3 regions of the Desulfosediminicola ganghwensis genome follow, and region 2 is predicted to be linked to each of the others. Evidence: riboswitches for the same ligand, from Rfam matches in the RefSeq annotation. Region 2 holds a riboswitch; each other region holds the start of a gene.

Region 1 (10,762 bases), 1.9 Mb from region 2:
AGATAAGCGAACGAAGTGAGACTTCGATATCAATAATATGGCTCCGCTTAATTTTCCTTCGATGCCTCGATTTGAGTGAAAATCGCAATAGTCCGACAGGCTCCCAGGATGCCGCCTGATTCCCCTACCTACAGAAAGGATTGATTTATGAAACAGATAGACAGTAGATTTATTTTCGCAGCTCCATTTATTTTAGGTGCTGCCATGGCCACCAATGTTGATGCGGCAGGATTTCAACTCAGCGAACACTCTGCTAACGGCCTGGGACGTGCCTATGCCGGCGAAGCAGCAACTGTGGAAAACAGCAGTGTGATTTTCAGAAATCCCGCAGCTATGAGCTATTTTGATCGTACTGCCATCTCGGTCGGTGCCGTCTACATCAAGCCCGCAATTAACATCGACGGGGACTCTGCAATTTACGGGTCTGCCCATCAGAATGACGCAGCCAATGGCGGCTTGTTGCCCAACCTCTCAGTGGTGCATCCCCTGAAAAATGATTGGTGGGTCGGTATTTCCTTGGGCTCGAACTTTAATACAGGTGTGGAATATGACTCCGACTTCACAGGTTCTCATTTTGGGGATCTTGCTGAAATTACCACGGCAGACATAAACTTCAGCCTTGCCAGAAAGATCACCGACACTTTGAGTATCGGTGCGGGATTAAGCGCTATCTGGGGAGAAGGCAGAGTGAAAAGTTCATTGCCACTATCCCTTGGTGGGGCGACTCTTCTCGACCTGGAGGGCGATGACTGGACCTGGAACTGGAACATCGGCGCCATGTGGCAGATTAACCGGGACAACCGACTTGGAATTACCTACAAGCATCACGCGACGTTAGATCTGGAAGGAACGGCTATTTCCGAGGTAGGTTTGCCCTCGGGTAACGGTAAGCTACCGCTTGAACTACCCGCAATGGTTGAGGTTGCAAGTTTTCACCAACTTACTGACAGGCTCGCCCTGCACTTTGGTATCAACTGGTCGAGCTGGTCCCGTTTCGAATCTCTCACCGCAGATATCGAAGGTAGCATCGTTGAAGTCAAGCGGGAAGACTGGCAGGATACGTTTAAGTTCAGTGTTGGCACTACCTATCAACTTAATGAAGCCATCATGCTGCGTGCCGGTTTCGCGTATGATCAGCCAGCCGCAGATGAAGAACACCGTACCATCACCATTCCCGATTCAGACAGGTTCTGGTATAGCGCAGGAATCGGTTACGCCATCAGCACCAATAGCGTAATCGATCTCGGTCTAACCTATATTCATTTCCTGGGTACTGATATCCACGAGTCATTCACTCCGCCAACGGGAAGCGGGCTTCCTGCCGATGACTTGGACGTCAGTGCCAGCGGGCATGCCTGATCTTGCAACAATAAAGTGGAACCCTAGTTAAGCCGTTTTGTCCCTATCCCACCACTCCTGCTCAAAAAGAGCTGGTGCTTTGTAACCGTTCGTCGAGTGCTTCCTCTGACGATTAAAATAGACCTCTATATAGTTGAACAGTGAATGCTCGGCTTCCAATTTGTCGCGAAATTTCACGTGATGAGTCAGCTGTGTCTTCAAAGAGGCAAAGAAGGATTCAGCGACTGCATTGACGCTCCTATGTCAAGAGGTCAAGGCGGCATCTTCCAAATCAGCCAAAATTAATGGGTACAATTCTCTGACAATATAACGTTTCAAACAACGATGTATCTCTTTCACGGATTTTCCTTCTGCAGTTCTACGAGCGACATAAACCTGGGTGCGTGGATCACTCCTCATGCGTACCATGGCGATCGTCCAGAGAGCATTGTTTGCAGCTCGGTTACCACCTCTATTCAGGCGGTGACGGACTGTTTTCCCAGAAGATGCTTCCAAAGGGTTAACACCGCACAACGATGCAAGTGCTGATTCACTTCGTAAACGTTCAGGATTATCGCCGGCTACAGATAGCAATATGGCAGCTGTTTGAGGCCCGACACCAAACTGCTTACGCACCCGCGTAGCTGCTTTTGCAGTCAATTGTTCCAGATCTTTGTCTAATAACTTCAGTTCTTCTGTCAAGTATAACCAGCGCTTAGCAAGGAGGCGAAGTGTTGTTGCCAAGGTTTTCGACCAGTTTGTTTCACCCAAAGAACGAAGGCGTGCACAGCATTTCGCACACTCGGCAGCATTTGATTTCCATAATCTTGATCTTATTTCATCTGGCGCAGAAATTAACAAGCCTCTTAGCTGGTTGATTGTCTGTGTCCTGGATTTAACCGTGCTACGTCGAGCAACTGAAATAATACGCATTGCTTCTGCTGCACCTGACTGTGATTTTGGAACTGCACAGTCGGTACCTGATAAAACGGTGCGGGCTGCACTCTCAGCATCTGTTGGATCAGATTTTCCACGAAATCGGCGCATTGAACGATCTGGTCGATTAATTTCCAGAACTAAAACATCCTCCGCAGCAAGATACCTGGCCAGGCCCGCACCATAAGTTCCAGTACCTTCAATCCCCGCTCTTTGCAGGTCTCCAAAAGATCGAGCCCATTTAGCTAATTGTTTATATCCTTTTGAATTAGCTGTAACTGATAAATGACCTAAAAGTTTGCCTACGCTATCAATGACGACTCCAATGTGCTGGTCCAAGTGGGTATCAACACCAAGGATTACCTCACGTGTCAGTTGGCTGCTCATCGACTACCTCCTAAAAGTTTAGTAGGTATCACCAGCCCGGATTACAGGACAGGACACTCAAGATGCAGGACAAAGCTCCTATTAGGTCACAAGCAATCGGCCCAGTGATGCATGGGGAACGCCAGGGCCAGCCGACAGGTCAACGCAAAGGCAATAGAGCCAATCCCAGCACGGGTCAGGCTAGCCTGACATTCAATACCACTATAACTGAGTATCCCAACAATTTCCCTTGCGACTCATGCTTTGAATATATCCATTCTGTGTTAGTACAGCCCTGAAACTGGAACTTGCATACTGAATGCCACGATCACTATGGATCATCAAACCTGGTGCAGGCCTGCGCCTCATTATTGCTTTTTTAAGTGCATATATTGCAGATTTACTCTCCAGGGAATCGCTCAGATCCCAGCCAACAATCGCGCGAGAGAATAGATCAATAAACACTGTGAGATAATGCCATTTTGCACCGACCTTGATGTAGGTGATATCGCTCACCCAGGCGGTGTTTGGAGCTGAAACTGAGAATTTACGATCGAGCAGATTCGACGCTACAGGTTGCTTATGTTTTGAATCGGTTGTTACTACGAATTTCTTTGTTGTTTTGCACCTCAACCCCATTTCTTTCATTAATCGCGCAACGCGAGGCCGACTAACGCTGGAAAATTCACGCTCATCTCGCAAGTCAGCGGTAACAAGCGGGCTGCCGACCATGCCTTTATGAGCGCTAAAGATTTCCTTCACGCGCTCTTTAATCCGTATATTTTCTCGTTTTCGCGTGGAGATAGGGGCTTTCTCCCAACGATAGAAACCACTCGGGGTAACTTCTAAAGCCTGGCACATCTTCTTCACCGGAAATGCTGAGCGGTTCTTTTCAATGAATCTATATTTCATTTCGGTGCTCTGCTGAAGATGGCCACAGCTTTTTTTAGGATATCTCGTTCCATCTCGGCATCCTTGAGCTTTTTCTCAAGGTCCCTGATTTTCTTTTCCTGCTCAGTCAGAGCCTCACGACCGTTCCCAGGGAAAGCTAGTTCTTCTTTGGCTCGAAACTCACGCCTCCACTTGTAGAGAAGGTCTTTAGAGATACCGAGACTGTCGGCTACATCTTGCACTGACCTGCCGGGATCATCGGTCAGCTGAACTGCATTGCGCTTGAAATCTGGATCGTATCTTCTTCTTTGAACACTCATATCTTCCTCCTGCCAATCTCTTTAATATTGGCTTATCTGAGTGTCCACTCTTTTATAGCAGGATCAGCCTGGTTGATTGGCGCGCAGTACAGTTATCAGTTCTAAGCGGTGTAATGAAAGGCCAGCAGACCTGAGAGGATACACCTCATACCCGGTCTGCTGGGCACTGCTTCACAATAGAAAAAAATTATTTTCTTCCCGCAGCCTGCGGAATATCAACCAGCATCCTGTTTTATATGACAGATTGATAACAGCAGCCTGGTTCTCATCTCATTTCCCCTCTAAACGACTCACCAACGAAAGCTATAGACATTGATTTTACAGGCCAAATCTGAGACGATACTGTTACTCTTTGAAGTCAATTACCTTGGCTTAAATACGAGCACAGGATCATAACGTTTCAGGGGTGTATCCATCCCCTGCCCACGGAGGAGGGAGCGACAATGACCAGGCGGCTCAGAAAGCATTTTTTGTCGGCAACTCTGCTGGCACTCGTAATGGTTTGCGGATGCGCCACCACGGAAGGCTATAAGGACGTGGTGAACGCCTGGGTGGGGCAGCCGGAACTGGAACTCACCCAAACCTGGGGACCGCCCCAACGAACCTACGAAACGGAAGAATCAAAATTTCTCGTTTACTATTTTCAACGGGATATATACTTTCCCGGCTCACCCACCACCTACCAGAACTATTTTGATGAGAGCGGCACTGCCTTCCGCCAATCTTATGGTGGTGTACCGGACCGCACTCAAACCTATAGCTGCGAAACATTATTCGAGGTTATCGACGGGATTATAGTGTCGTGGAGTTTCCGGGGAAACGACTGTATTGCCGAGGAGCAGGAGTAGTCACGATATTTCGAAAGCAATCAATCCGCAATTATTTGAATTAATAGAGTTAAGAGACCAATCAAACCAGTAGATTCTCGCCCCAGTTCTCCTGCCTGGCTATTGTGACTTTCTGAAACATATTGGTCAGTAAATCGATAAGCATTAACTCTCCTGAAAGCGGAGTACCCACACCAGTAATAAGCTTGATCGTTTCTGAACCCTGCAAGTTGGCAACAATTCCCGGCAACACCCCCATCACCCCTTGCGGCTGGGTTGCATTTTTTACCAACTCGCTATACGGGTACAGGCAGCGATACGAAGGCCCCCCCTGGAAATTAAAGACGCTTACCTGACCACTATACTCACGGATAGCACCATAAACATACACTTTGCCGAGCCTGACACAGGCATCATTTATCAGATACCTGGTGAAGAGATTGTCACAGCCGTCCACTATAATATTGTAATCTTGAACTAACTCCAGAGCGTTCTCTTCGAGGAGTCTGCATTCATTCGCCCTGATGGTGATATGCGGATTGAGTGCCTGCAGCTTTTCTCTGGCAACGTTCACCTTGGAGTGGCCGACATCTTCTGACGAATAGAGTACCTGCCGTTGCAGGTTCGAGACTGAGACCAGATCATCGTCTACCAGCCCGAGCGTGCCAACCCCTGCCGCTGCCAGGTATAGAGACAGCGGCGAACCGAGGCCCCCTACTCCCACAATGAGCACCCTGGCCTTTTTCAACTTCTGCTGACCGGCTTCACCGACGCCATCCAGGATAATATGACGGGCATATCTCTCTTTTTCCTGCTCCGACAATATCATTCCTTCTCCTCTGCACCAGCTGTCATTATGCTATCCCAATCTTTCCAGACCGGCTCATACCCCTGGGCTCGAATCATCTCTGCGACCTCTGCCGGGCTCCTGTCATCATCTATGGTAAACTGCTCCAGCTCACCGCCGGGATTGGCATAACCACCGGGCTCGGTGCTCGAACCCGCACTGAATGAGGTAGCCCCCAGCCGAACCACATTATCACGAAACCTTCTTCCCTCACGGGTGGAAATAGATATTTCCATCTCAGGGGCAAAGAGCCGGTATGCACAGATCAACTGGACCATCTGCCTGTCATTGATAGGATGATTTGCTTCGTAACCGCCAGCATGCGGCTGCAACCGGGGCAGGGAAATAGAGTACCGGGTTCGCCAGTACGTCTTCTCCAGATAATGTAGATGCATGGCTGTAAAAAAGGAATCGGTGCGCCAATCCTCCAGCCCGAGAAGACAGGCCAAACCAATTTTGTGAATCCTGGCCCTGCCGAGCCTGTCGGGAGTTTCCAGCCTGTAACGAAAGTCCGCCTTACTGCCGAAAGGGTGATATTCGCCGTATTTTTCCCGGTTGTATGTCTCCTGGTAGATACAGACAAAATTCAGACCTGCTGCTGCCAGCTTTTCATATTCGTGCTGCTGAAGCGGCTGCACTTCAATTGCCAACTGGGAAAAATCATCACCAATTTCCCTGAGCACTTTAAGAAAATAATCGGCGTCCGCAACCTGGGGCGCCTCGCCACTGACCAGCAGAATATGGGAATATCCAAGCTTCTTTATCGCCTCGATTTCCTGTCTTATTTCCTCCATATTCAATTTCTTTCTACCTATGGCGGTCTTGCAATTGAAACCACAGTAGACACAACCGTTAGTACAGTAGTTGGAAAGATAGAGCGGAATATAGAGCTGGATGGTTTTACCAAATCTTTTCTGGGTAAGCTGCATCGAGCGCTGGGCCATCTCTTCGAGAAATGGCGCAGCCGCAGGGGAGATCAGAGCCTTAAAATCATCAAGCCCAAGACGTTCTTTGGCCAGGGCTCCCCGCACATCACTTTCCGTTTTAGCAACAATTGAATCGCTGGTTGCCTGCCAGTCATGGCGGATTAATTCATCATAAAAACTCATAACACCCCCTTACTCATTATCAAGAAAGGCAGTTAAGGGGCTGCTCGCCTCGGCATTGTCGCGTACCTCTGCCAGTCTCGCTTCATATGCCATACGACCGGCTTCAACCGCCATTTTAAAAGCTTGTCCCATCTGCACCGGGTTAAGTGAAACGGCAATTGCGGTATTGACCAATACAGCATCGGCACCAAGCTCCATTGCATACGCGGCATGGGATGGAGCCCCTATTCCCGCATCAACCACAACCGGCACCTGTGATTGCTCGATAATGATTTTCAACATCTCTGCAGTCTGGATACCTTTATTGGTGCCAATTGGTGCTCCTAGGGGCATAACAGTTGCCGCCCCGGCCTCTTCCAGCCTCTTGCAGAGAACAGGATCTGCCTGGATATATGGCATAACGATGAACCCCTGTTTTACCAACTCCTCGGTAGCCAGAAGCGTCTCAACCGGATCAGGCAGCAGGTATTTAGGGTCGGGGTGAATTTCTAGTTTCAGCCAATTGGTACCAAGTGCCTCTCTCGCCATCTGGGCCACAAAAACAGCCTCCCTGGCATTACGCACGCCAGAAGTATTTGGCAGCAACTGAAGCCTCGGATGATCGAGATGACGCAAAATATCATCATTGTTATCTGCCAGATCGACACGCTTCAGCGCCACCGTCACCAACTCACTCTCCGACGCGATGATGGCATTGCGCATCAGATTGTTTGAAGCGAATTTGCCGGTTCCCGTAAAAAGACGAGACTCAAATGTGCAATCTGCTATTTTCAAAGAACTTCCACTCACGATTCTTCTCCTGAGATATAGAGTAACCACGCATAATACGCATATATGATTTTGGGATTACAAAAAATGCTGCGTAAACTTATGAAACCTGTTGCCTGATGGCAGCTATCCTGCTCTGGGGATTTTCGGCATCAAGAATGAGTGATGAAATGGCAACACCATGGACACCTGAAGAAATAAGCGGTGCGATATCTTCAACCGCAATTCCGCCAATGGCGACAATTGGAGTTGTAATCCCCCGCCGCCGGCATTCCTGCATTATGGTCCGATACCCCTCAAGCCCAAGAGTCGGGCTCAGATTCTTTTTGGTTGAGGTAAATCGATACGGCCCGAGCCCGATATAATCGACGCCTTGCTTGTGTCTCAGCTCAATATCTGCAAAAGTATTGCATGTCCCGCCAATGATCGCCGAGCTACCGAGCAAATCCCTGGCCATTTGAGGCTCACCATCATCCAGGCCGAGATGAACGCCGTCGGCACCAAGTTCCGCAGCCAGCTCAATGTCGTCGTTGACCATAAATGTTGCCTTGAAACTCCGGCAAATCTCGGCCACCTCCTTACCTACTGAAAGCTTCTCATCCCGATCGGCATCTTTAAAACGAAACTGCAACCAATCTATCCCTGCGCGACAAACGACCTCCGCTTGCTCCACAAGACTGGAATCAGGGCGTGGGTCTGTAATAAACTGAATTTTTCCAGCAATCATAATAATTCTATTTTTATAAGAAATTTAAGGTACTCTAATCATAGCGACCAGACAGAATCGTGGCTCAGATTCGGTCGGCAATCTTCTGCAAATTTCGAAAAGCACTTACCCGCTCGACCACTCCTTCATGCTGCCAGATAGTGCCAAGAGCGGCAGCACCCCAGCAAATACTGGAGGAAAGTTCAGGAAGCTTTTGTGCAGTTATACCCCCCAGGGCAACCAGTCTTCTGCCGGAACTGTTCGTACAGTTGTGCAGTTCATCAACAGAAACTGCCGACAAATACCCCTGCTTGGACACCGAATCAAAAACCGGGCTGATAAAGAGATATTCATAGATACCGGCCAAACACTCGACTTCTTCTATGGAATGGCAGGACCTGCTGCGACTGTAAGCAGGCGTGGTGCTACACGGATGAATCGATCTGGAGGGAAGATGAGCTCCGCGAAGCTGGTATTTTTCCAACAAATCATAATTGGAATGGATCATTATCCTGGGGTGGTGAGCCGGATCAATCCCATCCAGCAACTCAGCCATCTGAAGATTACTCCACCCAGGTTTACGCAGGTGTAAAATCTCAAGACCTGCTGAAAATAATGCGTTAATTGTCTCTGTCTCCGCACCATCAAAACCGGGAGTGGAAATAACCAGCAGTTTCATCTCAGCCCCCCTGAGTCGCCATAACAAGCATTACCACATCGCCGTCAGACAGCACATGGACTGGCCAATTATTCTTGGGGATAACTGCATAGTTGACGGCTACAGCGAGACCTTCTTCCGTCATATTCAGCAAATGCAGAGCATCCTTTACGGTGGCCTCTTCGGCCAGCGCATACTTCTGATCATTAATTACAACGTGCATGATTTACTCTTATTCATTGTGCTGAATGTTAATAGCTTACAAACTTTGCCGCAAAAGGCGAAAAACAGAGACCAACACAATTCAAATCGAGGGGGGGGGAGGAGGTGGAGAAAAACAATGATTCCCTACGCCGGCATTACCCGGATCAGGTTAAGGGTATAATCTCAGCTCGTAATCCACGGGCACCCCTGTTCTTTGAAATGTAGCTTGTTTATTACTGTATAGAGCAAAAGAAAGCTCGAAAAAAACTGACACAAATTGATGAGCGAAATTGGACTGGCTTACAATTATTTGTTTCAACAAACTTAAAATTTTAACCCAAAATGGGCCATGGATATGGATCCATGGCCCCTCCAACTCTCTCTGAATTGTAACGCATAAAATTTTCTAAATTATAACTACAAAGAAAAACAGGCCCTTTATCATAACATTGATTAAGAGCCTGTATATACATCAAAATGTTTTCTGATTACCCCTGAGAACCAGCAACCACTGGCCGGGAGTGAGGCGTGGGGCATCACATTGATGTGTGAATGAACCGGCAACTACGACAAGCTATTTTTTTATCATTCGATACCCTAAAAGTAATAAAACGGCACCACCAGTAGCTATGAGCAAGCTGGAGAAGTTGAAACCGGTTACGGTGCCGAAGCCAAGCCTGGTTGAAATGAAGCCACCCACAAAGGCACCTACAATTCCGATAATAATTGTTACGATAAAGCCACCGGGATCAGCCCCCGGCATAATAAATTTCGCTAACAAGCCCACAACCAGGCCAAGGAAAACCCAAGAGAGAATACCCATATCCTGCCTCCATAATTTAGCACCACTTTCATTTGAAATGACTTCTCGAAATAGATGTAGAGGACTCACGTCTCGACAAGTCCCATCTTGCTATTATCACGAAAGAGCAAAAGCTTGCCCACATAGCCTAACATTAAAAACGCTTTCACTCATGTCCAGCAGGCATTTGTCATACCCCAGTGGCAGAATCGGCCAGTGCACATTTGATAAAACACTGCAATTCCCTGCCACCAGCCTATATCGAGAAATAATACTATGAGATTGCTATATTACATAACCTAGAGCCACTCCGGAGGAGGAGTAACACCGGTAATGATGCAGTAAAGAAAAATTATTTCAACGGGCCTTTTTTACCGAGTCATGTCTTCAATTGCCAGAAACCAGCTTTGGCTCCGGGTGTCTCACACTTCGAATCTGACGGTATGACACCAATGGGCCCAATTTCGATTATCCAGAGCCTTTCTAATAATAGACCCTTAATACATGCCACGAACCACACCACATTTTCGACCTGTCGTGCGATACCTCTCTTGATATTTTTCAGATTAGCTCTGAAGCTCAGCAAAAGCTGGTCAGGAGTTAGGCGTGAGATGGCAGGCGATTACACCGTGAACATTGAATTCAATCTGTTCTTCACTTCATACGCTGAATGTTACATCGTAAAATCGTTGCAACCAAAGATGGCGGTGATGTAGTCCTTCCTCCCCCCCTTTCATCTCCCATCACAAATCGTAATCTGAGGTTCAATCGCAATATAATTTTTTTTTAAAATTTTTCCGTCACTTACACAACCATCAAACCACCTGCAATTCGAGGCAATTCAAGCGATAGTTGCCTAACAACTTAAATCCGTTTAACAAGTAGGCCGTATTTTACATTGACACTACATCAATTTGTTATAAATATAACTACACCTAACTATTATCAAGAGCATCTACGACTATTTACACGAACTACAATATAAAGAGA
Region 2 (10,762 bases):
GCTATGTTAACAGCTGTTAACATGATTGGAACAAAGCAAACAATTCTCCATGCGGCTTGCGACATTTATCTGCTTGAAGGCTATAAGGGCATGAGCATGCGCAAGGTCGCAGAGAAGGCGGCCATCTCGGCCACCGCCATCTATCGTCATTTCGAGAACAAGGAGGCCCTGCACCACCAGGTGTTGCGGGAAGGTTTCAGAACCTTCGATTCCTACCTGCAGCCGGCCCTGCTCGGCACAACCGGGATGGAACGTCTCGATCTCGCAGCCAGGCGTTTTTTCGCTTTTGCCACCGAGCAGCGGAAATATCATGAGATACTCTTTCTGACCATGGATCACACCGTCGAGCATAAGGTCAAAGGGGTACTGGCCAAAGACGCGACCGTAAGCCAGAAATTCATGGTGGAACGAATTCAGGAGTGCATGGCTGAGGGCAGCCTGCGCCGCGATGATCCGGAGGAGGTCGCCATGTTGCTGCTCTGCACCTGTAACGGCTTTTTCGCGCAGTATGTTTCAAAAAAGGTCGTTGATGTGCCGACGATAATGAAGGAAAAATATTGGCGGATGTATCAGCGCCTGCTGCATGGCTTGAAATAACAAGGATAAAGCGAAAATCGGTTCCATGCCGGAGCAGAGGCATGCTGATTTTTTTTTTAGCCCACAAAGTTAACGCTTGTTAACCAGTTTATATCAGCGGCTTGTTCATCAGTATCATCTATAACCTGAAGGAGGTATTGCCATGTTGCTCAATAGCGGGAATGCAAAAACCAACCAGGACTCAGCGCAGGATGAGAGTATCCAGGTAACCAGAAACCTGCTCCTGAACCCTAAAACTGTGTCCTACGAGCATCTTGACAGCGAATCCAGGCAACTGGTGCTGAAGACCATCGAGTTTTTTGAGACCAAGGGCAAGGAGCAGCTCAAGCACGACGATCACGAACGGGTCTGGTACGCCGACTTCCTCGAATTCTCGCATCGGGAGCAACTCTTTGCCACATTTCTTACTCCTGCCAAGTTCGGTGATGGAGCAAAACGTTGGGATACGTCCAGGAATTGCGCCATCAACGAGGTTTTGGGCTTTTACGGTTTGAGTTATTGGTACACCTGGCAGGTGACTATTCTTGGTCTTGGCCCCATCTGGATGAGTAACAACGAGGAGATTCAACATAAAACTGCGCGCCTCCTGGGAGAGGGTGAGATTTTTGCTTTCGGCCTCTCGGAAAAAGAGCATGGTGCAGATATCTACACCAGCGACGTCGGGCTTACCCCACAGTCTGATTCGGGCTGGCTGGCGAATGGTTCGAAATATTATATCGGCAACGCCAACGAGGCGGCCCTGGTTTCAACGTTCGGCAAGTTCAATGATTCCGGCGACTATGTCTTTTTCGCAGTCAACTCCCAGCACGAGAACTACGAACTCGTAAAAAATGTCATAAATTCGCAAAATTACGTCGCAGAATACAAGCTGAACGACTACCCCATCAGCGAGAATGACATTCTGGCCAGGGGGCGGGATGCCTGGGATATGGCGCTCAATACTGTCAACGTCGGCAAATTCAACCTCGGCTGGGCCTCAATAGGCATCTGTAGCCACGCCTTCCACGAGGCAATCAACCACGCTGCCAACCGCCATCTTTTCGACCATTACGTCACCGATTTCGTCCATGTTCAGCAGCTTTTTATTGATGCATATGCGCGGCTTACGGCCATGAAGCTTTTTGCTCTCAGGGCCATCGACTACATGCGCGTCGCAGGTACCGAGGACCGGCGCTATTTGCTCTTTACGCCAATGGTCAAGATGAAGGTGACGACCCAGGGCGAAGATGTCGTCAACGCACTGTGGGACGTTATTGCCGCCAAAGGTTTTGAAAAGGATATGTACTTTGAGATGGCTGCCAGAGATATCAGGGCGCTCCCTAAACTTGAGGGTACCGTTCATGTAAACATGGCGCTTATTATTAAATTCATGGCCAATTATTTTTTCAAGCCGGGCAGCTATAGCGAAACGCCGCGGCAAACTGCGCCGGTAAATGACGATTTTCTTTTCAGGCAGGGGGCGACCAAGGGCCTGGGCAAAACACGCTTTCACGATTATCGCACGATTTACAAAGAGTTCAACTCGCCCAACGTCAAAATTTTCAAAAAGCAAATCAGGCTGTTAAAGATCCTGCTGGTTGTCGGCAAGCCCAGCAAGCAACAGATCAAGGATTTTGATTTTCTGCTCAACCTCGGCGAACTGTTCACCCTCGTGGTGTATGGCCAGTTGATCCTCGAAAACGCCAAGTTGATGAAGATTGACCCGGCACTCATCGACCAGATTTTCGAGGTCATGATCCGGGACTTCTCGAAATTTGCCCTGCAACTCTATACCAAAGGCTCCACCAGCTTCATCCAGCAGAAGATCTGTACCAGGATGGTAAAACGCCCGGCAGTGAACCCGAAGCAGCTGCAGCACATCTGGGAAACGTATGTGTATAGCATGAAAGACCAGTACGAGATGAATCCATGATCTACGGCATAGCCTGATAAAGTGGGGGCAGGTTATCGCCCCACCTTTGTTTGAAGCAGGTGACGATAAAAGCTGGTGCCCGCGCCATTCGAGATCGGCCACGATTACAGTGGTCGATTATTTGTGGGAAAGAACTCTGATTGGACATTGGTTATTTTGTTTTGCAGGCCAGGTTCTTATCCACACCATCCTCAACGCTCTCCACAAAAGCTTGACCTGGCGAGGAGCGACTGGTAGTTTCCCGGGAAAATGTTCAATGCAACTGTCCATCAGAAAGAGTTGCATGCTTATTGACCTGGGGGAGTCTTCGGACTGAGAGTTTCGTTTTTCGTAGAATAACGAATCGACCCTTTGAACCTGATCCGGATAATACCGGCGGAGGGAACGGTCGAATCGTCCGCGGCATCCTGCCGCGCCCCGATCGAACCCTTCGATATCTTCACTATGGGGCACAACAATGTATAAAACACAGATGGAACTGGCGCGTGAAGGATACGTGACCGAGGACGTATCGATAGCAGCCGCAGAAGCCGGTCTCGACCCGGAAATACTTCGAGATCGAATCGCTGAAGGGACGGCAATAGTATGCCGGAACAACAGGCGAACGAGCGGAAAGCCGCTGGCGGTAGGGAAGGGAATCCGAACCAGGGTCAACGCTAATATCGGCACCAGTAAAGACGATACCTCCATTGAGAACGAACTTGCCAAGGCAAAAGCAGCAGTAGCCGCAGGTGCTGACGCTATAATGGACCTCTCCACCGGCGGACCGATCGATGAAATCCGGGCGGCAATCATTGCCGAAACCGATATCTGTATCGGTTCCGTTCCTCTTTACCAGGCAGCATGCGACACCGTTGTTCGAAAAGGAAAAGCCATCGTCGATATGAGTGTGGATGATATTTTTGACGGTATCAGGAAACATCTTGAGGACGGCGTCGATTTCATCACCGTTCATTGCGGTGTTACCCGGGCAACACTTGAGAAGATGGACAACGAGGGACGCATCATGGAGGTTGTCTCCCGCGGAGGCTCCTTTACCTGCGCCTGGATGCAGCACAATAATGCGGAAAATCCCCTGTATGAATACTTTGACCGCTTACTGGAATTGGTAAAGCCTTATGACGCAACTCTGTCGCTGGGTGACGGTTTCCGCCCGGGCTGTCTTGCCGATGCAACAGACAGGGCCCAGATCCATGAGCTGTTGACCCTTGGTGAGCTGACGCAGCGTGCCTGGGATGCCGGTATACAGGTGATGATCGAGGGACCTGGCCACGTGCCGCTTGACCAGATCAAGACCAACATCCAGTTACAGAAGAGACTCTGCCATGGTGCGCCGTTCTATGTTCTCGGTCCCCTGGTGACCGATGTCGCACCAGGCTACGATCACATAAGCTGTGCAATCGGCGGCGCTATAGCGGCAAGTGCCGGTGCGGATTTTCTCTGCTATGTAACCCCCAGCGAACATCTCTGTCTGCCGACCATAGAAGATGTGCATGAAGGTGTTATGGCAACCCGCCTAGCGGGTCACGCTGCTGATATTGTAAAAGGTATTCCCGGTGCGATGGAGTGGGACAACAAGATGTCACGGGCCAGAAAAAATCTGGACTGGGAAAAACAGTACGAACTCGCGCTTGATCCAGATCTGGCCAGAAAACGAAGAGGTGCAACAGCAGAGCTGGCAGAAGCCCATGGTGCGTGCACTATGTGTGGTGAATTTTGCGCGTATAAAATGATGGATCAAAGGAAAGAAGCAAGCAAGGCTACGGCCTGCAAGTCAGCTCAATAACAGCGGAAGTACTAGCTTTTTAATATCATTTTCGGGACAGAGCCGAATGGAGTTCCACTGTTCGGCTCCGACCTTGGCACCAAACAATAAAGCCGCAATCTGAACAGTCTGGGGATTGGGGTTTTTGTTGTTTTTATCAGTAACCAAAACGAATCGAGTTACAGGGCGCATTTTTTTCCTATTTCCTGCCTGAAGCCAGTATGTACAGCGGTTGTTGGGGGCTACTTTGCATGCTTTGGTGTGAGAAATTGAAAAGAGAGAGTGAAAAAACTTGCAGCCATAAAAAAAATGGTGTAATTTGCCCTCCCCTGTCTGGGGGTGCAACGTTTTTTCCAGGATAAATCCACGTATTAGTGGAGTTATTTCGACTAATCCTCGGTAGCTCAGTTGGTAGAGCAGGTGGCTGTTAACCACCTTGTCGGCGGTTCGAGTCCGTCCCGGGGAGCCAGTGTCCACTCAGCCCGATTCCGGAATCGGGGTGTTTTTCATATAGGCCAGAGGGGTTTCCCCTGGCCAGCATTGCCGAAAAGGCCGAACATCCAGAGGGTGTTCGGCCTTTTTTGCGTTCTATCTCAGTTCTGGTTGCTGCTTTGAGTCTGGACGTTAAAGCTGTCAAACCTTCTGTGCCTGTTTCTCCTTCACTGTTTCTTTTCAGAATGCCGAAGGGTGCCGCTGAACAATAATAGCTATATTACAGCTGATTGAGCCAAAAGTTTTATTTTTAGGTTCATTGACGTTTCGAGTGAAAATTACCAGAAAATACGGGCAAATGAATTCACATTTTGATAAATATATTACGTGAACGTAAACGGGATGTTTCTAATCAATACTAGTGAGCCGCCATGACCGATACCGACAGAGTACAGTTAGAAGTTCGTGATCACATAGCTTATGTGACCCTAAACAGACCGGATAAACATAACGGCCTGGATGAAGCGATGTTGAAAGCGATCATCAGTACCGCCCGGACGATTCGTAAGGACCGGTCGATTCGTTGCGTCATCCTGAAAGGTAATGGGCCTTCTTTTTGTGCAGGCCTCGACTTTGGGTATGTGGCGAAAAATCCACTTATGGTGCCGAAATTCTTTGCCAAGCTGCCATGGACGAAAGACAACGTATTCCAGCGCGTTGCCCATGTCTGGCGGGATATGCCAATTCCGGTTATCGCCGCTGTGCATGGCAACTGCTTCGGTGGAGGCATGCAGATCATTCTGGCCTGCGACTATCGTATTGCCACTCCGGAGGCCACACTTTCCATCCTCGAGATGAAGTGGGGGCTGATCCCCGACATGAGCGGCATGGTGACCTTGTCCCGCCTGACCAGGGTCGATATTGCCCAGGAACTGACCATGACCGGCCGTTTCTTCTCAGGAGTTGAAGGGGCGGAATATGGGCTGATCAGTAAGGTGAGTGATGAGCCGTTGGCTGAAGCGGAAGAACTTGCCCGGACAATCTGCGAAAAGAGCCCGGATGCGGTTGCAGCAAGTAAGTTCTTGCTCAAAAAGGCCTGGAAGAAGGACACCAGGATGGCGCTTTTGTGGGAACGGTTGACCCAGTTACGTCTCTTTATCGGCAAGAACCAGCGGATCGCTATGTATAACGGCATGAACAAGGAGAAGGGGCCGAAACCTTATATGATGAGAAAGAGTTTCAGATAGAAGAGAGGTGAGGAAGGGGGAGAGGTCATCTTGTTCATTAAATGTCAAACTCGTGAACTGGCTGGACACATCCTGGCAGCAAGGCTCGATTTTGCCTGATACCTCTTTTGTAGCAAGTCTCAATACTTTCAGGAAGTATCTTCAAAATCAGAATATGAATCTACACAACTGGGTGTGAATCATGTGTGTAGAGCGAAGATATTCATTGCAGACAGAGGTATGTTCAGTCTTGCGGTATCGCTTTAACTGTCAGATGCATTCAATAATGCAGTTTGACCGTATCCTAAGTCAGAGAGGATATAATCCTCTATCATGGGGTTCACATTTCAATCCAATTGCTATCCAGTTCCACGGATACCGCAATAGGCTTGGTAATACTATTATAAACTGGTGAATACTTCTGAGCCATCAGAAGCAGTTCCTCCTTTTTACTCTCTGAAACATCTGCATCAATTGAAAAAAACACACGAATATTTTTGTATCCAACAGGAACTTCCTCTGATATTCCAAGAAATCCGCGAAGGTCTAAATCTCCCTCAAATCTGGATTTCACGCCTTTGATTTTAACCCCCAATGCTGCGGAATGTGCTATCAGACTTGTCGTCAAGCAACCTGACAGGGCCGCAAGAAGATACTCAACTGGATTGGCACCCAAATTGTTTCCGCAAAGAACAGGTGGTTCATCTATTTCGAAAACTATAGGGTCTCGGGTATCATCTTCCTGACAGGCACCATAAAAACTCTTTATCGTCGCTCTATTATGAGTACCGTCGATCCATCGATTTGTTGCACAAAATTTAAACTGAGCAATTTCTGGTTTTTCTTTAATGAGCTCTATCGTACTGAATAACTGGTCTACATTGATTCCATTGATTTTCTTTTCCTGTTTCATCGTAATATCCTCCAATAAGATGGATATAAGTTGTCAGTATGTACTCCTGCATTCAAATTGAAAACCACAATTGCTCAACACAATAGACTTATATAAATTTTGCAAAATGATGAGCGATTTCAGGTGGAAACAACTTGTCAGGGAGGAGTGGCCGGAATCCTTGTAATTTCTCATCATGAAGTACAAAAGTTGCAAAGTAGGCATACACAGTTTTTATCAAGCAAGATAGACTGACTGTCATTCTTACCATATCAAGACAGATAAGAACTGCCCCTAAGCCAAGCAACACTTCAATTACTTTTCGTTAGTCAAGCCGATGCGTAAGTGCTTAAATCAGGCAATAAGGCCTATAGAGCGGTCGTTGATGTTAACAAAGCCAATAGCTGGAAATACGGTTATATAGCGCAACATTTCAGAGATGACTCATATTGCCAGAAAATGAATTCGAGCATGGAAATGAGTTAAAAACCAAAGTCTTCGACGCCAATCTTCTCTTGTTTAAAAACTTTAGGCTTTTCTGCCTTTTCATGAATATCCATCCGGTCGATGTATATGGCGATTTTGCGTACCGGGCAGATCGACTCGCAACCACCGCAACCGATGCAAGCCTCTTTGTGAACTATCTCAGGCTTGGTAATACCCGGCTTATAGGGCACCATTTTAAGGGCGCCTGTGGGACAATGTTCAGCGCACGCCCCACAGGCCTTGTCGTCTTTTTTGACAATACACTCATCTATTACCAGCTTTGCAATGCCGATTCTGGTTACTTTCTTTTCTGCCAGGGACATTGTGCCAAGTGCCTTGGTCGGGCAGATCTCAATGCATTTTCGACATTGGTAGTCACAGAAGTGGTGGATTCCATATTTGAGTACCGGTTGCATGAATCCAGCGATACCGTTTTCAAGAAAAGCCGGTCGTAGTACTCCGGAAGGACATTGACTGACACAGAGTTGACAGGCAGTGCAGCTCCTGCGGAATGCCTTGAGGGATCCGGCACCGGGTGGAATGGGCGCAGAACCTTTACCTGATGCCGATATCGTTGGTGCATTGGGTGTATCAAGTAGATTCGGTGGGGTTGGTGGGGCTCCACCTTCCGCTGCTGTCGATAATCCTGGCAGGGGAAGTGTGCAGACGACAACAAGGCCGGTATGCATCAATTTAAGAAACTGCCTTCTTCCCATTTGAGCCGTCGTACTCATATCGATTGAACTCATACCGATTTTCTCTTTATGGGGGAGTTATAAGAAATTGCTTCATAATTACAGACGGGCAGGCAGTTAAAGCAACAAACACAGTTACTGGAGTCCACCTGCTCTGTTTGGAGGGTGATTACCCCAGCTTTACAATGTTGCTCGCAAAGACCACAGGAAACGCATCTCTCATCATTTATGGTTACTCGAACAAGAGGTTTTATAGCAGCCAAACTCAGCACTGTGCCTACAGGACAAATGGTATTGCACCAGAACCTTGGTCCATAAGCATAGAGAAAGTAACAAATAAGTGACAGTGAGAGCACTGCGACGAGAAGCACGGAAATCCCTGCAAAATGATAATCTTTGGCCACAACACTGTATATGCCGAACTGATTGAGCACAACAGAGAGCTGGTTATTGGCGAAGGTGAGTGGGGGGACTGCAAACGTCGTGGTCAAGCGCCCGAAAAGAGACCATGGATCAACAAGCAACAATGCCAGCGACGCCCCGGAAAATATCGATATAACGCATACGGTAAGGATGCTGTACCGTACTATCGCCGGGCCTTGGCTCGTGTTCTTGACCTTTTTCTTTTGGAACCGGGCCAGAATATCATGCAAGATACCGAGCGGGCAAAGAAAAGAACAGTACCAGCGTCCGAAAATCACTGTAAACAAAGTGATTGCAATAACGATTGCAAAAGAACCCGCCATCAGGGCTGGAATGAATTGAATGCGACTGAGCAGGGAAGGATCAAACCCGTAAATTTCGGAAAATGTCCCACCAACATATAAAAGCAGCAGTAGAAAAAAAGATCCGGCAAAGATTCGCCGGACCAATTGCAGAGTACGACCCATAACCGAATTGTTACAGTTTAACGCGCATGATATTTAAAGAAGCCAGGTCAGTTGTGCCAAGACCGCTCTCTTCCCCTTTCTGGATGTGGCTGACGTCGCTCACATCCATTGGTCGTAGCTGGGAGAAAAACTTTGTAGCCGCCGTATCCACAGCAACGGGGTCAGATGAGGTGAACATTGCCCTGGTCTGAGCCACATCTTCAACACTGATGCCGGATGGCCCGTTGCGCACCATTGTGCGAAAACCATCAACAATATTGAGCGTAGGCTTTTTTTCCCAGGTGCAGAGATCGGCAATACATTGTTGCAAACCGGATCTGTGGAAAATTCGCCTGTCCCAGACTATGCCCATATTGTTTTTCATGGCAATAGACATGCTCGCACCGCCGTGGTGTTTGAGGGTGGGAACATTGAACCAGACATCACTGTTAATCAGGGATTTATGGATCTTTGTCTCTTTGAGAACTTTACCTTTTGGTAGTGAAACCGATGTATAGTATCGTTCATTGTTGCCGGGAACCATGGTGCCACCATGGGACTCAACGGCCTCTTTAATGCCACTGAGTTCATAGCAGCTTTTCCACTCCTGACAGGTGTGGTCGAAAACTTCAACTCGACCAGCGCCAGCTTCAAAAGAGAGCTTAACCAGCTCACCAATAACTTCCGGGCTGGTATTGGCACCAAGTTCAGGTGTTTTTGCCCAGCCGATATTGGGCTTTATAACTACCCGGTCACCTTTCTTTATAAATGCCTCAATACCGCCAAGCTCCTGGACAGTCCGTTGCAGCATATCCACCGGGGAATTGCCACCCAAGACCGCTACGAGATCCTTGCCATTTTCTGCGAAGGCCTGTCGTACCCAGAGGGGTAAGCCAAAATCAAGTGAGGTTGCTGCTGTTACCACCATTCCTGTCTTAATGAAATCACGCCTGTCCATACTCACCTCCAATTGTCTTGTGGCAGCCAGTGTAGCATGTCTGAAAAGTATACCCGCTTTTTATAAAAATCGCCGAACCGATCGGGTGTCAATTAAAATGACGGCCATACAATATGATGCGGTCACTGGGATTATGCGGATTGTGGTAGGTTATTTCTGGAGTTCAGAGGAGGGCAGTGCCCACGCATATAGTGTCAGGAAGTTGAGCCGACACGAGATTGCCAATACAATCATCGGTGGTAGGCCTATTGCGGCAGGTTACTGACCCCTTGTGGATCTGGAGGCTGTGTACAGTCGCATACTGGATGGTAAGATACTCACCCTGGCTCCTTCGGGTTGGACCTGTAAAAACACCTTCCTGTTATATGACAAAGAGACTATGAGCCTCTGGTGCCCTGAACGTAAAGGATTACGCGGTATCAGCGGTGAACACTACGGCCAATATCTGCCTCTGATCGAGTCGGAAGACACCAATTGGCAGGAGTGGGTTGAGAAACACCTGATTCAAAACTGTTAAAGTGATTGCCGGGCATTTGTTTAACAAGGATTTCCTAATGACTGTCTTGATCGCTGGCTGTTCCTGGTTGAGCGGGAGAGTGTTTTAACAACCTCGTCCAGCCAGGATGAGCCGCAATTCGTGCTTGATAAATATAGATCTTCTACTGACCGATGTGATTATGCCTGGTATGAACGGCAGGGAGTTAGCGGATGGATTCAAGGAAATAAATCCGAACCTGAAATGTATGTTTATGTCAGGGTATACCGTCAGCGGCGTCACTCACCCGAATATACTGGGCCCGGAGGTGAATTTCCTGCAAAAGCCGATTAGCAATAGAAAGCTTGCTCCGGGGATCAGGGAATCCCAGGATAGCTGAAGCACCAGTTCGTTTAAGCGAGGGAGTTCATGGTGATCGCCGCCTGCAAGTATGC
Region 3 (10,762 bases), 1.4 Mb from region 2:
GCGCCGAAATATGCACTCATTTCAAGATGACCTTTGGGGAAGCTGACAGGAAAAATTCGGGTGGGAAAATCAGACAAAAACCGGGCTTCACCACGAGGCGGCAAGCCCGGTTTAAAAGTGCTACTGCAATTCAACAGCAATTTTTTCAAGCTCAGGGACCGAAGAGACTACTCCCTGCTCCTTTAAAAATTCACCAAACACCCGGTAACGCTTACTATCAAGTGCTCCGGGACGGAGAGCAAAACGAGGAAGAGTATCTACCCAGGCCCGGCGGTTTAGTTCATCATTGAGATCTTTGCGGTCCCCTTTGATGAAAAGCTGCCAGCTCTCATCAGGATGATTGACCAGGTACTGTACCCCCATCTCCACTGCATCGACAAATTTTCTCAACTTTGGCTCGGCAAGACTGTTTTTATTCGCCACAAGAATCAACTCGTCGTAGGCCGGAATACCGTTCTCCTCAACGAAAAATGGTCTGCCAGGACGCTTTTCAATATCCATCTGGTTCAATTCAAAGTTTCGAAAAGCACCGATAACCGCATCGGCCTGACCGGTGAACAAGGAAGGAGAAAGGGAAAAATTGACGTTGATCAGCTTTACGTCATCAAGCGTCAATCCCTCTTTTTCCAGCATTACTTTCAGCAGCACGGTTTCGAACCCGCCAACGGAATAGCCGATGGTCTTGCCCTTTAAATCCGCGATGGTTTTGATCGGCCCATCCTCCAGGACGACCAGTGAGTTCAGCGGAGTCGCCACTAAAGTTGCAATACGGACCAGCGGCAATCCCTGTTCGACCTGCATATGGTGTTGATGCTGGTATGATACGGCAATATCTGCTTTACCGGCTGCAACCAGCTTGGCAGGGTCGTTAGGGTTCGCTGGCGCGATAAGCTCGACTTCAAGACCTTTTTCCGCAAAGTACCCCTTCTCAAGTGCCACATAGAGCGGGGCGTGATCAGGGTTAACAAACCAGTCCAACAGCACCGTCACCTTCTCGGCGGCCATAGCCTGAGCCGGGAAAATGATTGCGGCAACAGTCAATGCCGCCAGGGTATTACGTATTTTTTTAAACACTTCCATCTGTTTTCTCCCAAAAAAGAATATACACAACAAACTTGTCCACAATGAAATAGAGACCGAGTGACACCAAAGCGAGAATCAGCAGTGCGGCAAACATCACATCGACCTGCATTCTGGCATTGGCATGCAACATATAGTACCCCAGCCCTGAACTTGAACCGACCCACTCACCAACCACCGCACCTATCGGGGCAACAGCGGTCGCAACCCTTAAGCCTGAACCAAAGGCCGGTAAAGCTGAAGGAATCACAATCCAGCGCAGTACAGCGAGCGGCCGGGCTCCCATAATACGCGCCAATTCAAGAAGCTCCCGGTTCGTACGCTGCATCCCATAATACAACGACGATGTGACCGGAAAGAAAATAATCAGAACAGCCATGGCGACTTTAGACGCCATACCATAACCAAGCCAGAGCACCAGAAGAGGTGCCAGGGCAAAGACCGGAATAGCCTGGCTCACCACGAGTACAGGTAAAAGCCAGCGTTTTACCAGGGGCTGCAGAAACATGGTGAGTGCACATATGCTGCCAAGGACGGTTCCGATAATCAGCCCCAGCACTATTTCGCTGAAAGTTGTGAGCAAATGGCCCTGCAGACTTGACCAGTGCGTTACGACCGCCCTGGCAACAGGAATCGGCCCGGGCAGGATGAACTTCGGCACTCCGCTGAGCACCACCACCAATTGCCAGAGGAGCAAAAGTCCTGCAGCAAGAATAACCGGGCGCAGGATTCTCATATCTCCTCCATAAGCAACTTCAACAACTTCACATACCCCTGCTGAACCTGACCGTCCTCAGGATTTCTCGGTGTTGCTCCATCCATTTCAATAGAGGCGACAAGCCCTGCAGGCCGTCCGCGCAAAACCATCACTTTGTCACCAAGACGCATAGCCTCCATTGGATCATGGGTGACCATCAATACGGTTTTCCCCCTGGTGAGTCTGGCAGCAAGATTCTGTAGCTTCAAACGGGTCTGGGCATCAAGAGCCGAAAATGGCTCGTCCATCAAGATTACCGGCCTGTCTTCCAACAGGGTTCTGAGCAACGCCACACGTTGTCGCATACCACCAGACAGTTCGGCGGGTAGTTTCTCACCCTGATCGGCAAGACCCGCTTCATCCAGAAGGTGTCCCGCCATTTCATGCAACTCCGGGGTTATTTCAGAGCGCAACCTGGCTCCAAGAAGCACATTATCCTGCACCGACAGCCATGGGAGCAACAAATCACTCTGCGCCATCCAACTGATCCCCGGATTTTCGACGCCATTAAAGTGAACCCGCCCGCTGTAACTGAGGTCTGGATTACCTGATACAATTTTCAACAATGTCGACTTGCCGCAACCGCTAGGACCGAGCAGGCAGGTACAACTACCGGCCCCAATTGTGGCACTGAAATCGCTGAACAATAACTCTCCATCAAACGACAGGGAAATCGAGTCAAAATGAATAGCAGGCGGAGTGGTACAACTTTGCAAATGAAACTCTTGCATACTTAAACGATCCTTTTTGCTGAAGTCACCTGCTGTAATAGCTCACGGGCCGAAGCCTCCGGACTTTCAGCAGCAATGATCGCCGAAACCACCGCCACACCATCTGCGCCGTGCTGAATGACATCGGCTGCATTGGCAGCAGAGATCCCACCAATGCCCACCAGAGGCAGTTGTACGTTGTCACGGATTATTCGAACCCCTCCCAGACCAAGAGGCTTGGCAATATCTGCTTTAGTGGCTGTGGCAAAGACCGGGCTGATGCCGATATAATCAGCACCTTCCAGCTCTGCCCGCCTGGCGTCAGCCAGGGATTCCGCCGATATACCTATTATCTTCTGGCCTCCCAGCAAAGAACGGGCATCCTTTATATGCATGTCATTCTGGCCGAGATGCACACCGTCTGCATCGCATGCAAGTGCGACATCCACGCGGTCGTTGACAATGAGCGGGATTCCAAGCGGCCTGAGATGTTCGACCAGCCCCCTTGCCTCCTCCACAAATCGGCGTGTGGGCAGATTCTTCTCCCTTATCTGCACGCAACTTACTCCACCGCTGACTGCAGCAACCACGATATCTGCCAGATTACACTCTCCGGCCATCTCCCGGTCTGTAACCAGGTAGACTGAATAGTTCAGCTTCATAAAGTGCTTCCTTTCCCAATGCTGCAAGACTCGAATTTGTTCATGGACAAATACGACAGCCTGTGCGGAGATCTTCCGGCGTAATTGTGTAGAGACTGTCAAGAAGGTTGACCATGAAGCTTCCCGGTCCTTTGGATATTTCACCTGCCATTTCTCCAGCCAGACCGAAATAGGCCAAAGCTGTGGCGGTAGCCATGACCGGATCATCGTCTACCGCATTGAAAGCACCAACTATGGTTGTTGCCGCACAGCCGGTGCCCGTTACATAAGGCATCAGCTTATGCCCGTTTTCAACGCGAAGCACCCGCATGCCATCGGTAACAAGATCCACCGGTCCGGTAACTGCCAGGGTAACTCCAAGCTCCCCGGCAAGAATCCCTGCAACGCCTGCCGCATCTTCCACGGAATGAAGCGCATCGACACCTCGTGTTTTAGAATCTGCATCACGCAATGACAGTACCTCTGAAGCGTTACCGCGGATCACGGTTACCTGCGTATCAGCAATAATTCGTTTGGCGGCAGCAGTACGAAGTGCAGTTGCACCCGAGCCAACCGGATCAAGCACTATTGGAGTGCCCAATTCGGACGCTTTCCTGCCGGCCTTCACCATTGAATCGACCCAGGCATCAGTCAGGGTGCCAATATTGAGTACTAACGCTCCGGCAAAGCCGGCCATCTCCTCAACCTCATTTTCGGCATGGGCCATGACAGGCGACGCCCCTGCCGCCAGAAGCACATTGGCTGTTGAATTCATCACCACAAAATTGGTGATATTATGAATAAGCGGATTATTAGCTCGAACTTTCTGCAAGTTTTCTGCTGCACGTTCAGCTGGAGTGCTGGTCCGGGACATTGGTTCCCTCCTCGGTAAATTATTGCCGTTGGAGCTGGCAATATCTGCACAGCAAACGCCCATGACAATCTGGTGTTTACAGGCACGTAAAATGAAAACAGGAGGCAACAGAAAAAGAGATGTCTGAGCGGGATTGCTCAGCCGAAAACCGATGAAGAATCTGATATGAATACAACAATCATCCGTGCATCCCTACGCTGGCGTTAACCAGATCAGGTTCAAAGGGTATCATCTCAGGCTTATCAGCCACCCCTTGCAAATTATATTGAACATTTATAGAATATCATAAATGGAATGTCAAATGGTTGGTTGACAGCGAAACTACTCACAACATTTGCGTTATTACTCCCTGCAACCTGTGGCACTCATGCAGCAACCCCAAACACCTAACATGACTTATCCGTTGACAATATCTAAGGAGACATCTATATTTCTTAATGTATTCTGCTGAAATTATACAGCGTCGAAATCGTGTTTCTTCCAGGCCGAAAATCGCGGGTTTAATCCCTCCCACCCGATACTGCCCGACACATTCATGGACACCTGAAAATTTCACCAGTGGCAGCAGCAATAGCTTTCTCATGGGGACTATCAGCTTACCGGTATGGCCTGGATTCTGACACCCTCATTCTATAAATCAAGATCACGCTTCGTGGTTCTCGACACCTTACTTGCGGCCCTATCGCATTTTGTTGCCGACAACATTTCGCCGCTGGTCACAGCAAACAGGAGATCCTGAGTGAAGCTCTTTATAGGCAACCTGCCCTATGATATCAGCGAGAGCGAGGTATTAGCTCTATTTACCCAATACGGAGAAGTCGTCAACGCAAACCTTGTGACTGACCACTTCAGCGGACGATCAAAAGGCTTTGCCTTTATTGAAATGGGGTCTCGAAGCGAGGGACATAAAGCCATGGAAGATCTCAACAGACACGAGTATAAGCACCGTCAACTCGTTTGCCGTGAAGCCAAACCTCAGAAAAAAGGAAAGAAACGCAGATAAAGCCGTTATCATACGGTACTGCTTTTTGAATAAATAGCAGAAATATCAGTGCAGAATTAACCCGTGAAGCGGGTTATGACTCGATATCCTGGAAAAGAGAATATCGAGTTTGGAAAACGGGGCAGTTTCGCCCCACACTAACACAGGAGTTGTCACAATGGTTGAAGGAACAGTTAAGTGGTTTAATGATGCCAAGGGATTTGGATTTATCGAGCAGGATGGTGGAAAGGATGTCTTTGTTCATCACTCCGCAATTCAGACTACCGGCTTCAAATCACTCGCAGAAGGCGAGCGCGTGAGTTTTGAGGTCACTGAAGGCCCTAAAGGCCCTTCAGCCCAGAATGTAGTTAAGATCAAATAAACTGCCAGAGGGGGTTGGCTGCAGAACAGCCAACTCCTTTGACACTGTAGTGATTTGATATACCTCGAAGTAACTTACTGTTTCCCGTCTTTCAGAGCAGCCTTCCTGTTATTCCAGAAGAAACCAGTTCTTAGCTTAGAGACCTAAGATTCACCCGGTTTTGATATTTCCTGCAGTTCAAATACAAGATCAGCCTCAGCATTAGCAAACGAAATACGTCGTTCTGATCCACTTTACCTGGTAATTGCCGACCCTGCCGAATTTCATACAAAAACTACCACAACGTCTTAGTTGACAACCCCAAACAAGAACTTTATACTTCTTCAACTTTCTTGCGGGAATAACTCAGTGGTAGAGTGTCAGCTTCCCAAGCTGAAGGCCGCGGGTTCGACCCCCGTTTCCCGCTCCAGAATTGCCAAAGGCTTACGATCTATTCGTAAGCCTTTTTTGTTTAAAATAAATTCAGCAGCCGATGCAACGGAAACGATAGATGTTTCTCTACCCTGCAATCTACAATCTTATTCACCCGGAACTAAAAATAGTATCCCATCTTAACTAAAGCAGAGTAAGACTCCCAATCCGCCCCGTTGAATTTGCTTTTGTAAATTGTGCCATCGGCCGCATAGGTTGTTTTTGTCCCCGAATCAGTACTCATGTTGTAGTAATAGAATTGAAGTCCCAGATACCAGTTCATGGTAACGTCATATCGATATTCAGCATTGAGACTGACACCGCTGCCATCCGCATCATGCTCGAAGCTTGTCGGCTGCATCAAATCTTCTCTCAGGTTCCAGGTCGCGTCAGCCTCATAATCAAGCCAGCTATATTCAAACCCGACTATAAGACTGTGCTTTACAGCTGGTCTCCATTCCAGCTCTATTCCGATCCAGGGCCCGCTCCAGTCACTGTCGTAACTGCTGTCCAGCCCGTCAAACGGTCCTGGGGGCCAACTGATTCCATCCTCATCAATGTATAGCTCCTGATAGCCATTGGTCATTTCAAACTCCTGGGTGTGGAATGCGTAGCCAATCACCGGGATGAAGCGCCAATACGTCCCTGGTTCCTGAAGAGCTACATCAAAGCTATAGCCCAACCCGAAACTCCCATCAAAAACTGAACCGTCGTCTGTATCTGCATAGGAACGTGAATATTCCATTGTCCTGTTATCGCCCTCGTAATCCGAATCGCGACTGTCACCGGAATAAATTGTGCCAATTGAAGCATGTGCACGGAAATATATTTGGGTTTCAGTACACCAACGCACATCACCGGTCAGAACCATGCTCTCCACAGAATCCCACTCCAGCTCTGACAGAACGTTTGGAGTGCCCTCAAAACCAGCTATGGTAAAAGAAAGTTGGTCGTTTCGATACCCCAAACCAATGCTGACTTCAGGCAAAAAAACAGGTGCACTGTTTTCATCATTATCATTCGCGAATACCACCCGCTCCAGGGCCATTACAGTGATTACTGGCACCAGCATGTAGATTGCGAGCAGCACACGTCTTTCTGACCATTCTTTAATCATTTAATCCCCCCGGTTCTTGAGATGTTTTACAATAACTCTCCAGCAGTATTTAAAATGATATGACAAGCGATCGAACTGATTTGAGAGCGTGATATACCCGGGCTCAAAAAGAATCGTGAGCCATAAAAACTACAACCGTATCCCAGTCTCCCTGCCTCCCTGCATTTGGCGTAGCGAAAACTGATCCATTTCCATGCTATTACCGAATATTAGACAAGTACGTCTCTTATGCACCACTATCAACAGAATCAGAAAAGTCACCAATCCTTCATACCCGATAGCACCCGGCAGCTTCCCTTCACACCCGGCTTACAAAAGCTTGAAGCGTCGCCGTTTTAAAGACTGTCTGATACGGATCAAGGGCACCCTAAAATCAGAAGACAGGAATTTCCATAAAGGTAAACGAACTACTTTCTTTTTCCCCAGCTTCATAAGCAAGGAATCTATCCTTTCCTTTATTTTTTCCGCAGAGACAGTTTGAGGAGCCTTTCTGTCGCAACTGGGTTCCAGGGTGGTAGCGCAATGTAGCCCAATAATTACATTATTTTTTTTAAACAAGGCCGGAACTTCACGCTAAAGCAGCCGGAGGCCATGCACCTGACAGGGCAAGGCGACAATAGCATAGCGACCCGTTAAATTGCGTAATTTTGCCAACAATGAATTAACCGGGGTTACAACATATTTTGACTGCTGGCTCTGCCGTATCTCATCGTAACCTTTCGCGATATATAATTCCCCGCGGCATGGATTTTCGCGACTCATCCTGGTAACGATACAACCATCAATCGTTCCCTCTTTCTGCATGTTCCACAAGAGGGCGGATACTACGCCGCCACTGGCTCCACCGGTCCTGAGTTTTTCATCGGTCGCATAACCAATAGTCGACTGCAGAAAATGGCTGTCAAAATCTATAGTTGCTTCTTTATGGCCAAAGGTTATCTCAGACAGTTCTGCAAAATTTACACTGCCGCCCGCACAAACCTTGGCACAAAGTCCACATTGTACGCAATTGTCGAGATCGATTTCAGGATAGTTGTCCTTATCGAGGCTCAAAGCACCATTGGGACATACACCAACACAGGTTCCACAACGGGTACAAAGATCCTTTTCTGTAAAAGCTATATAGAGAGGGTGATTCGGTGGAAACCTGGCAGTTATTGTTCATTAAGTGATCTGCAACCTGTAGAGTTTGGGTGGCGGCCTTCGTTGATTTTCACTTTATTCACTGACAATTTGACATCCTACCACACATATAGAGCAGTCTCAATGTTACTCTTACAATTTGTTATACTCTTCCATGAGCTGCTTAGTTCAGGAAACGTGTCACCCACTGAGTGACGATACGTTTTCCTTGCTCCACTTTTCGCAACAGACCTATCAAGTTAAGTCATTGCCTCAAGATGACGATTCAACACTGTGACAAAATTGAATAAAAACGGACAAATACATTAATTTTACTAGTATTTTTACCCTTTTCTCGGCTACACTATGGCAAATCTGAACTTTTTTTATTTCACCGCAAGTTCGAGGACAACACTCAACAACAATTTATGGAAGGGACACGTTATGAAAAAAACACTCGTTTTGCTCTTGGGCTCAGTTTGTATGATTTTTTTTGTTACCACAGCAAGTGCAATGACATATGTCTGCACCAAAGATGGTAAAGAACGCCTCATCACGGTGGTATATGATATTCAGGGAAGCAATGTTCCCTGCGAAGTGACGTACCAGAAAGAGGATGAATCTCTCCAGGGTTTGTGGCGGGCACAGAATACCGAGGGCTACTGTGAAGGCAAGGCAGCAGAGTTTGCCCAAAAGCAGGAGAGTTGGGGATGGCAATGTGAAATGGTCGAGGATGTCCCTGCACCCGCTGCAGAAGACAATACAGCCCAGTAAGGCGACAATTACTTTCTCGGCATTACCAGGGGACAACGAACCCGGATTTCTCATCAGTACAGGCGGTGTCAGGTTCGTAGTTTTGGCAGGAAACTCCAGTTAACTCTAATTATTGCCAAAACAATGAAGAAGCTGGTACCGCATGGACTTACCTCCGGCGAACATTTTGCCAAAAAAACTACCGACGAAATATTTTTTTCGGCCTTTCAATTGCTTAGTTTGAATAGTTTTTTGACAAAATGTTCGTGAAAAATCGGGCTAAGCCGCCCCTGAGCAGTCATTCCTTCAGGGCGGCTTTATATAATTAAGCTTCACAGGACACATGCAGGACGGCAAGAAGCGCACCCGTCTGTTAGAAAAGAATCCTCCCAAAGGGGGATATTATGAACTCGAATAAAAGCTTCTTCAACACCAATAGTCTGATAGCCAGGCAGTGGGCTTGACGGTCTTATACCATTTCTTGTACCAGGGAACGGGTATTCCCCATTCACCGGCTATGGCCTCAGGCGGATTGGGATTACCGTGAAAAACAATGATCTTGGCGCCGTCTGGAATGTGTGTGGGCGTAACAAAACTGTTCAGGATGCCTCCGGGCATACAGTGATCTTTAAAACTTCGACACCATTCTTCCGGGAACCAGTCAAAATTCCCTGCGCCTAAGGCTTGAGTGAGATAAACCTGCTCAGTTTCATAGTTTTGATAAACGTCCGCCTGATTGCTGACCCACTGTGCAAGCAACTCCGGGTATTGTCCCATTTCATAGCAGATTACCGAACCCTGCCCTATATTTCGCCCCGGCTGGGACCAGTTCTCCGGCATGGCAAGTCTATCTGAGTAGCTGAAAAAGCTGTCAATGTTGTCAATTATGACCACATCAAGGTCAAGCATCAAGATCTTGCCTTTGATATCCTGATATTCCTTACCAAACAGAGCCAGCTTTCGCCAACACTGACATTTTTTCTGATATTCGGCTGGTGGTTCTTTGAAGTCCGGCAGCGGCAGTACTTCCACGCCATCGACTATTCCATCCGACATCTCTGTAAAGCAGATAAAACGGAAAGGCAGGGTAATATTTCGTTTCACCATATTGTAGAGGTTATTGACATACTCTACTCCGAACTTGTCCCCCCATTTCATACAAATGACATTAACCGGTTCCACGAAACCTCCATAAAGGTTGCAATGCCTTTTAATTTGAGATGAATTTGACGAAATCGTTCTCTTCATCAACGATGAAGGACCATCCACCAAAGCTACCCAATTAACAGATCCATTTCAACCAATTATTGGTCATCGCGGCCACCTTTCACAAAGCTGAATATCAGCTTATAATATTGGGGATTATTGATGAGAAAAGAGAGTGCCATTGAGCGCATATCAGTTGGTTTTCCTAACCCTTTTACGGATTTTCCCTACTCCCAGCTGTATCACAAGTGCCACACTGCCAACCAGGACACCAATGACCAGATTTGCGAAAAATCCCGGCACAGCCTGCAGGTAATGATGTATCAACTCTACATTGTGGGTGAACATGCCGCCCCCCACCAACAGCATCGCCACTGTGCCTATCACAGCGAGTGCACGAATAATGCGTGGCAGTGAAACAACGAGCAGTGACCCTGTTGAGGATATCATTTTTTTCAACATTCCCTTCATGGCAGCGGCACGTTTGATGAGGTAAAAACCAACATCATCCATCCGAACCAGCAAAGCAACAATCCCATACACGCCAACTGTTGCCAGTAAGGCGATAAAACTCACCACGAATATCTGAAGTACAATCGACTGGTCCATCACCGTCCCCAGAGCGATCATGATGATCTCGATGGAGAGAATGAAGTCAGTTCGAACCGCCGAACTGATTTTTGCTTTTTCAATTTCCAGTAATTTCGCCTTGTCTTCAACCTGTTCC

What was found. Region 2 has a riboswitch for thiamine pyrophosphate ahead of thiC (phosphomethylpyrimidine synthase ThiC). Riboswitches for the same ligand answer to the same signal wherever they lie in the genome.
Region 1: another riboswitch for thiamine pyrophosphate. It lies ahead of thiS (sulfur carrier protein ThiS); the one in region 2 lies ahead of thiC (phosphomethylpyrimidine synthase ThiC).
Region 3: another riboswitch for thiamine pyrophosphate. It lies ahead of thiM (hydroxyethylthiazole kinase); the one in region 2 lies ahead of thiC (phosphomethylpyrimidine synthase ThiC).

What each region holds. Positions count from the first base shown of each region.
Region 1 is NZ_CP050699.1:4,979,753-4,990,514, forward strand. It holds gene FCL45_RS21405 (OmpP1/FadL family transporter) at 148-1,359, shown strand; partial or broken gene FCL45_RS21410 (IS3 family transposase) at 1,387-1,590, opposite strand; gene FCL45_RS21415 (IS110 family RNA-guided transposase) at 1,603-2,661, opposite strand; partial or broken gene FCL45_RS21420 (IS3 family transposase) at 2,875-3,851, opposite strand; gene FCL45_RS21430 (hypothetical protein) at 4,295-4,699, shown strand; gene FCL45_RS21435 (HesA/MoeB/ThiF family protein) at 4,761-5,507, opposite strand; gene thiH (2-iminoacetate synthase ThiH) at 5,504-6,634, opposite strand; gene FCL45_RS21445 (thiazole synthase) at 6,644-7,423, opposite strand; gene FCL45_RS21450 (thiamine phosphate synthase) at 7,503-8,129, opposite strand; gene FCL45_RS21455 (thiamine phosphate synthase) at 8,194-8,787, opposite strand; gene thiS (sulfur carrier protein ThiS) at 8,789-8,989, opposite strand; TPP riboswitch at 9,095-9,189, opposite strand; gene FCL45_RS21465 (GlsB/YeaQ/YmgE family stress response membrane protein) at 9,545-9,793, opposite strand.
Region 2 is NZ_CP050699.1:1,256,397-1,267,158, forward strand. It holds gene FCL45_RS05365 (TetR/AcrR family transcriptional regulator) at 22-597, shown strand; gene FCL45_RS05370 (acyl-CoA dehydrogenase family protein) at 740-2,509, shown strand; TPP riboswitch at 2,797-2,911, shown strand; gene thiC (phosphomethylpyrimidine synthase ThiC) at 2,967-4,295, shown strand; tRNA gene FCL45_RS05380 (tRNA-Asn) at 4,668-4,743, shown strand; gene FCL45_RS05385 (crotonase/enoyl-CoA hydratase family protein) at 5,138-5,953, shown strand; gene FCL45_RS05390 (OsmC family protein) at 6,273-6,845, opposite strand; gene FCL45_RS05395 (4Fe-4S dicluster domain-containing protein) at 7,307-8,059, opposite strand; gene FCL45_RS05400 (4Fe-4S binding protein) at 8,056-8,895, opposite strand; gene FCL45_RS05405 (DUF362 domain-containing protein) at 8,906-9,832, opposite strand; gene FCL45_RS05410 (DUF3179 domain-containing (seleno)protein) at 10,104-10,349, shown strand; gene FCL45_RS05415 (response regulator) at 10,474-10,707, shown strand.
Region 3 is NZ_CP050699.1:2,680,419-2,691,180, reverse strand. It holds gene FCL45_RS11460 (hypothetical protein) at 1-149, opposite strand, end outside; gene FCL45_RS11455 (ABC transporter substrate-binding protein) at 121-1,080, opposite strand; gene FCL45_RS11450 (ABC transporter permease) at 1,067-1,816, opposite strand; gene FCL45_RS11445 (ABC transporter ATP-binding protein) at 1,813-2,568, opposite strand; gene thiE (thiamine phosphate synthase) at 2,571-3,209, opposite strand; gene thiM (hydroxyethylthiazole kinase) at 3,250-4,062, opposite strand; TPP riboswitch at 4,235-4,326, opposite strand; gene FCL45_RS11430 (RNA recognition motif domain-containing protein) at 4,802-5,065, shown strand; gene FCL45_RS11425 (cold-shock protein) at 5,223-5,426, shown strand; tRNA gene FCL45_RS11420 (tRNA-Gly) at 5,761-5,835, shown strand; gene FCL45_RS11415 (hypothetical protein) at 5,959-6,954, opposite strand; gene FCL45_RS24560 (coenzyme F420 hydrogenase/dehydrogenase beta subunit N-terminal domain-containing protein) at 7,528-8,076, opposite strand; gene FCL45_RS11405 (hypothetical protein) at 8,590-8,850, shown strand; gene FCL45_RS11400 (glycosyltransferase) at 9,256-10,011, opposite strand; gene FCL45_RS11395 (DUF808 domain-containing protein) at 10,228-10,762, opposite strand, start outside.